DNA from 2 places in the Sulfuricella sp. genome. Region 1 is predicted to be linked to the other one. Evidence: predicted binding sites of a transcription regulator. Region 1 holds the regulator's gene; the other holds the start of a gene.

The links. The regulator FliA, encoded in region 1, starts transcription of late flagellar genes. The targets are predictions, from matches to a motif close to CTAAAGTTNNCNNAAANNNTGCCGATANNA.
Region 2: the regulator FliA is predicted to act here: its motif matches at 2,116-2,145, upstream of VMV64_RS07750 (flagellin).

What each region holds. Positions count from the first base shown of each region.
Region 1 covers NZ_DATKTK010000043.1:14,566-18,050, reverse strand. The annotation lists gene flhF (flagellar biosynthesis protein FlhF) at 1-700, shown strand, start outside; gene VMV64_RS09075 (P-loop NTPase) at 675-1,577, shown strand; gene VMV64_RS09070 (RNA polymerase sigma factor FliA) at 1,587-2,297, shown strand; gene VMV64_RS09065 (flagellar motor protein) at 2,350-3,090, shown strand; gene motD (flagellar motor protein MotD) at 3,123-3,485, shown strand, end outside.
Region 2 covers NZ_DATKTK010000040.1:55,560-59,044, forward strand. The annotation lists gene VMV64_RS07730 (S-methyl-5'-thioinosine phosphorylase) at 1-553, shown strand, start outside; gene def (peptide deformylase) at 646-1,179, shown strand; gene VMV64_RS07740 (nucleotidyltransferase family protein) at 1,364-1,654, shown strand; gene VMV64_RS07745 (DUF86 domain-containing protein) at 1,651-2,028, shown strand; gene VMV64_RS07750 (flagellin) at 2,243-3,485, shown strand, end outside.

The DNA of each region.
Region 1 (3,485 bases):
GACCGGACCCACTGGAGTCGGCAAGACCACCACCGTGGCGAAGCTGGCGGCGCGCTGCACCTTGAAACATGGTCCGGCCAGTCTGGCACTGATCACTACCGACACCTACCGGATCGGTGCTCACGAGCAGTTGCGCATTTACGGCAAGATACTCGGCGTACCGGTGTACGTGATCAAGGATGAGGCCGATTTGCAACTCACCCTGTCCGATCTGCAGAACAAGCACCTGATCCTGATCGACACGGTCGGCATGAGCCAGCGCGATCGCCGCCTTTCCGAGCAGGTGGCACTTCTGTCCGGCGCCGGACGCAGCATCAAGCGCTTATTGCTGCTTTCCGCCAACGGGCAGGGCAGCACACTTGAAGACGTTGTCCGTTCCTACAAGAAGGATGATATGGATGGCTGCATCCTGACAAAAATCGATGAGGCGATCAGTATTGGCCCTGCGCTGGACGTGGTGATCCGCCACAAATTGATGCTCCATTATGTTGCCAATGGACAGCGTGTGCCGGAGGACCTGCACCTCCCAAATCCGGTTTATCTGGTGGATCGGGTCTTGAAACCCGTCCAGGGAGATTCGCCGTTTACCCCGCTGGAAGCAGAATATCCATTGGTTATGGCGGCGGCCGGCGGGTTGGCTGGTGTAGAGTCGACCGGCTACACGGAAGCAAAGCGTGACGTGGGAGCGCTACGTGGCTGATGTCCTGCAGGATCAAGCCGAGGGGTTGCGTCGTCTGCTGGCACGGGATTCGGTGCGGGTGGTGACGCTGACTAGCGGCAGGACCGGGGTCGGAAAAACCAATATTGTCGTCAACCTTGCCGTGGCATTGGCCAAGCGTGGTCGACATGTGCTGGTGCTGGACGAGCAGCAGGGCAAAGGTAGCACAGAAACGCTGCTAGGCCTCACCGCACGCTACGACTTGATGCACGTGATCCGGCGCGAAAAGACGCTGGATGAGGTGATGCTGCGCGGACCGGAGGGGGTAGGTATCGTTTCCGCCGGCAATGGACTGCGAGTGCTGGGAGAACTGGGGCAGGAAGATCAGGATTGGCTGGTACAGTCATTCCGTCAGCTGTCGAAAACGGTGGACGTGGTGCTGGTGGATGCCATTGCCGGGTTTGCGAGCAATGTCTTGCCGCTTTCTTTGGCGTCGCAGGAAATCGTGATCGTGGTGTCCCCGCATCCTTCTTCGATTAAAGACGCCTATGCCCTGATCAAGGTGCTCAATCAGAATTTTGCCATTCACCGTTTCCATATCCTGGCCAGCAAGGTCAAGAACGAGCAGGAGGCGCGGGCGCTGTACGATAACATGGCTGAAGTGGCTGTGCGATTCCTCGATGTATCCCTCGATTTCATGGGCTATGTGCCGTTTGACGAGAAGCTCAGGCAGGCCGCCCGGATTTGTCGGCCGGTAGTGGAAGCATTTCCCGTCACCGAATCGGCCAAAGCGCTCAGGGACTTGGCGGAAACCATGGAGCAGTGGCCGCAACCATCGGGCGAGGACGGGCGCTTGGAAGCATTCATGCAGCGCCTGATTCAGAGCAGCCGGATGGCGGCGGGGGGCTTTCGCCTATAGAATTGCGCTATGTACGCCAAAACCGGACTGGAGAAAAATCAATACGTCGTCCAACATGCTCCGCTGGTCAAGCGCATTGCCTATCACCTGATGGCGAGGCTGCCTGCCAGCGTTCAGGTCGATGACCTGATTCAGGTAGGCATGATCGGCCTGCTTGATGCAGTGAGCAATTACGACGACACGCAGGGCGCGCAGTTCGAGACCTATGCAGTGCAGCGTATCCGCGGCGCAATGCTGGATGAATTGCGGCAATGCGACTGGTTGCCGCGCTCGGCGCGGAAAACGCTACGTCAGATCGAAATGGCAATGAATGCTTTGGAGCAGCGCGTATGCCGCGCTCCGACCGAGCGTGAGGTGGCCGACGAGCTGCACGTGAGTCTGGGTGACTACCAGCAGATGCTGCTGGACGCGCGTGGTTGTCAGTTGCTGCATTACGAGGACTTGCAGAACGGCGAGGACGAGGACTTCTTCGAGCGCCACTGTGCCGACGACTCTGCCGAACCGTTCGTTAAACTGCAGGACGGAAGGTTCCGGGCAAAACTGATCGAGGCAATCAGCATGCTGCCAGAGCGCGAGAAGCTGATGATGGCGATGTACTACGAGGAAGAGCTGAATCTGCGTGAAATCGGCGAGGTGCTGGGTGTTAGCGAATCGCGCGTGTGTCAGCTGCATAGCCAGGCCATGGCACGCTTGCGCAGCAAGTTGAAGGAATGGCTGTGAAAATGGAAGGCAAACGGTGCATGGGGTGGAGCATTAACGACGGAGCAGACAGATGGATCTAGTCAGCATATTCGGTATTTTGCTGGCTTTTACCGCGATTATTGGCGGCCAGGTTCTGGAGGGGGGACATATCAATTCCCTGCTGCAGTTGACAGCATTCGTTATCGTCCTCGGCGGCACGACGGGCGCCATCATGCTGCAGAGTTCGTCCAAGATTTTTTTTGAGGGCATGAGGCTGGCCAAATGGATAATCTGGCCACCCAGGGCGGTCCCGCAGTTATTGATCGAGCAGGTGCTGAACTGGAGCAACATTGCGCGCAAGGGTGGATTGTTGGCGCTGGAGTCGCAACTGGATGAGCTGCAGGACGCCTTCACCAAAAAAGGGTTGCAAATGCTGGTGGACGGCGGCGAACCGGAGAAAATTCGAGCCGCGCTTGAGGTGGAAATTTCCACTTATGAGAAACATCATCTGGATGCTTCGAAAGTCTGGCAGGCTGCGGGCGGCTATGCCCCTACCATTGGCATTCTGGGTGCGGTGCTCGGCTTGATTCACGTGATGGAGAACCTGAGCGACCCATCCAAACTGGGCGGAGGTATCGCCGTGGCTTTCGTCGCCACCGTTTACGGCGTGGGATCGGCCAACCTGTTTTTCCTGCCGATGTTCAGCAAGCTCAAATACCTTATCGAGCAGGAAGTGGTGATGCGCGAGATGCTGATTGAAGGCCTGGTATCCATTGCCAACGGCGAGAATCCCCGCGTGATCGAATCAAAATTGCAGGGTTACATCATTTAGTCATTTAGAGCCACTTCCGGCGGCGGTGTACGATGGCGCGCAGACAGAAGCACGAAGAGCATGAGAACCACGAGCGCTGGTTGGTGTCATACGCCGACTTCATTACCCTGTTGTTCGCCTTTTTTGTCGTGATGTACTCGATTTCCCAGGTTAATGAGGGCAAATACCGGGTGCTGAGCGATTCCCTGGTCAACGCCTTCAAGAACGCACCGACCGCCACCACGCCGATTGCACCCGCACTGCGGATCGATGCATCAACCAAGGGAGCGTCGAGTACCGCTCAGGCTCTGGTCCTGAAACAAACGATTTTCGTGCGCAAACCTGACCCCGTCTTTGAAGCCCGTCAGAAACAGCAAACGGAGAAGATGAAAGGTGTCGCCATGGATATTCTCAAG
Region 2 (3,485 bases), on a different contig from region 1:
GGCCAATATGTGGGCGCTACAGGCTCAAGGGGTGAAGAATGTCGTGTCGATCGCCGCTGTTGGGGGAATCAACCCGGATTACGAGCCTGGCGCCATCGTCATCCCCGACCAGATCATCGACTATACCCACGGGCGCAAGGCCACTTTTTATGAGGGAAATGGCAAGTCGGTCACTCACGTTGATTTCACCGAACCCTATTGCGAGAAAATGCGCCAGCAGTGCATGCAGGCAGCATCGTTGGCAGGAGAGAAATTCATCGATGGCGGGGTATATGCCGCGGTGCAGGGTCCGCGCCTGGAAACGGCAGCTGAAATCAACCGCCTCGACCGTGACGGCGCCACCATGGTGGGCATGACCGGCATGCCGGAAGCGGTGCTCGCCCGTGAACTGGGGCTTTGTTATGCCGCTATTGCCGTGGTCGCCAATCACGCGGCCGGCCGAAATTCCAGCAAGCATGTCATTAGCTTCGAGGAAATCGACGCCGTGTTGAAGCAGGCCATGCAGCGTGTAAGAATCATCCTGGAGCATGTAGTGGGGCTGGATGGTGATTAAAACTAATTCTGTTCGTTTAAGCTCGTTCGCCCTGAGCTTGTCGAAGGGTGAATGGGCATCGACAAGCTCAGCCCGAACGGTAATTGACCCGTATGGCGATTAGAGCCGTGTTGCGTATGGGTGACCCGCGGCTGCTGGAGGCCGCAGTCCCGGTCATTTCTTTTGATACCCCGGAATTGCACGCACTGTTGCAAGACATGCGTGACACCATGGCCGCCTTCAGTGGCGCAGGGTTGGCCGCGCCACAGGTCGGGATCGGCCTGCAAGTGGTGATTTTCGGCGTAGCCTCCAACCCGCGCTACCCGGATGCCGAGCTGGTGCCGGACACGGTGCTGATCAATCCGGAGCTAACGCATCTCAGCGACGAAATGGATGAAGGCTGGGAAGGTTGCCTGAGCATCCCCGGTCTGCGCGGCTTGGTGCCGCGTTACAAAAGGTTGCGCTACCAGGGCTTCGATCAGTTCGGCAACCAGATAGACCGCACCGTGAGCGGCTTCCATGCCCGGGTGGTGCAGCATGAATGCGATCACCTTTTGGGCATTCTGTACCCGATGCGGATCAGGGATATGAGTCGGTTTGGGTTTGTCGAGGAATTGTTCCCCGACAATCCACCTGTTGCTGAGTAGCCGGGAGTCCGGTGGTGCTTCATAGTTCAGTTGGGGAAACTCTCGGCTATGCAGGGAGACTCATAAAGGTTCGGCTTTTGCGGCGATTGTGTGGAAAGTCAAAAATAGAATTCCTTCTCTTGGCAGCATAAATCCTCGCAACGGGCGTATTCGTACTGATGATTTGGACTACAATACGAAAATCATGAACACTCTCAGCATCCTACGAAGCAAAAGAACCGAAATCCTGGCCCTTGCAGCCAAGCATGGGGCAAGCAATGTTCGCCTGTTCGGTTCGGTTATCCGTGGTGAAGATCAGGAAGGCAGCGACGTGGATTTCCTGGTGGACATGCAGGAAACCCGCAGCCTGTTTGATTTGATCGGCCTGCAACAAGACATCGAGAAGGCAATCGGTAGAAAAGTTGACGTGTTGACCCCCAACGGCATCAATCGTTACCTGAAAGACCGCATTCTGGGCGAGGCTGCGCCATTGTGACAAAAGACCGCTCTGTCTACATCCGCCACATTTACGACTGCATCGGCTGGATCAAGGAATACGTGCAAGCGGGCAAGGAAGCTTTCTTCCAGGACCGCAAAACCCAAGACGCCGTTATCCGCAACCTTGAAGTCATCGGCCAAGCCGTCAAGGATTTAGGAACCGACAGTCTGATTTCTTCCCACCCCGAAACGCCCTGGCCGCAAATCGCTGCCACCCGAAATTTTCTGGCGCACCAATATCTAGGCGTGGATTTGACGCTAATCTGGAACATCGTTGAACAACACCTGCCGCAAATGGAACAGCAAATCATCTCAATAGCGAAAACCGAGGGCATCAATCTCAATGCGCCCAATACCTTGGAATTGCCCTAGGGAAGGACTGCTCACTTGAAGTGGCTTAATGGGCATCGCCCTTGCTAGCCATTTACAAGCTGTTTTTGTTCAGGCGCAAAAAAAACATTAAAGTTTCTCCATGGTCTCCCGATAAAGGTACTGACGGCGGATTAAGTGGCTCTGATTTTTTAGGGCAACCAAAGTCGGAGGCGACAACGCCAGCGGTTAAATCACCCTACCAAGGAGAAATAAAATGCCACAAGTCATTAACACCAATATTGCCTCGCTGAATTCGCAGCGCAACCTGAATACTTCCCAATCATCGTTGAACCAGGCCTTGCAGCGCCTGTCCTCCGGTTTGCGTATCAACAGCGCCAAGGACGACGCGGCCGGCTTGGCGATTGCCGAGCGTTTTACCACGCAGATTCGCGGCCTGAATCAGGCAGCGCGTAACGCCAACGACGGTATTTCCCTGTCACAAACCGCTGAAGGCGCACTGGGCGAGGTAACCAACAACCTGCAGCGCATCCGCGAACTGGCGGTGCAGTCTGCCAACGCGACCAACAATTCCTCTGATCGCGCCGCGCTGGATCTGGAAGTGCAGCAGCGCATCGCCGAGATTGACCGGATTTCTTCCCAGACTTCCTTCAACGGCACCCGGGTTCTCGATGGCAGTTTCGGCACCTCCGCGTTTCAAGTCGGCGCGAACGCTGGCGAGACGATTTCTGTTAACTTGTCGTCGGGTGTCAAGGCCAACCAGATCGGTCAAATATCTAATGCTGCAGGGACTGCAGTAACAAACTCCGCTTCGGCTGCGGGTGCTTTCACTATCCAGGTCGGAACAGGCGCTGCGGTGGGTGTTGCCGCATCGAGTAGCTACGCAGGTACTGGCGCGAACGCGGGCGCAACTACCGCCATGGATGGTACAAGCGCATATGCCAAATTGGCGGCCATTAACGCCGCCGGCGTTTCCGGTGTTACGGCAAGCGCAACCAACACGGTCACAGAAACGGTTGCGTTCTCTACCGTCACTAACGGTACCGGTGCGCCAGCTTACACATTGGTGATTAATGGAACGACAGTGCTCAATAATACAACCGCCAGCGCTGTCATTACCGCTGACACCGTGGTTTCTGCGATCAACGCGAATTCCACGACCACTGGCGTGTCTGCCACGAAGGATGCAGTATCCGGCAAGATTACGATGAGTTCAATTGACGCCCGCAACATCACCGTGGCAGAGACGGTTACAGCAGGTACGGGTGGTACCGGTACTGGTCTCGACACTAACATCGCATCAGATAACGTGGGTACAGCCACGACTACCCTTGGCTCGATCAGCCTTAAGTCAAGTCAGGCTATCACGCTGGCGGGTGCGGACGTCGCCAAGTTCGGATTTTCCGCGCAAACCTACGCAGTGGATACCACTACCTTGACGAGTGTTAACGTTCTTAACGCTACAAACGCCAACGATGCGATGAATCGCATCGACGCCG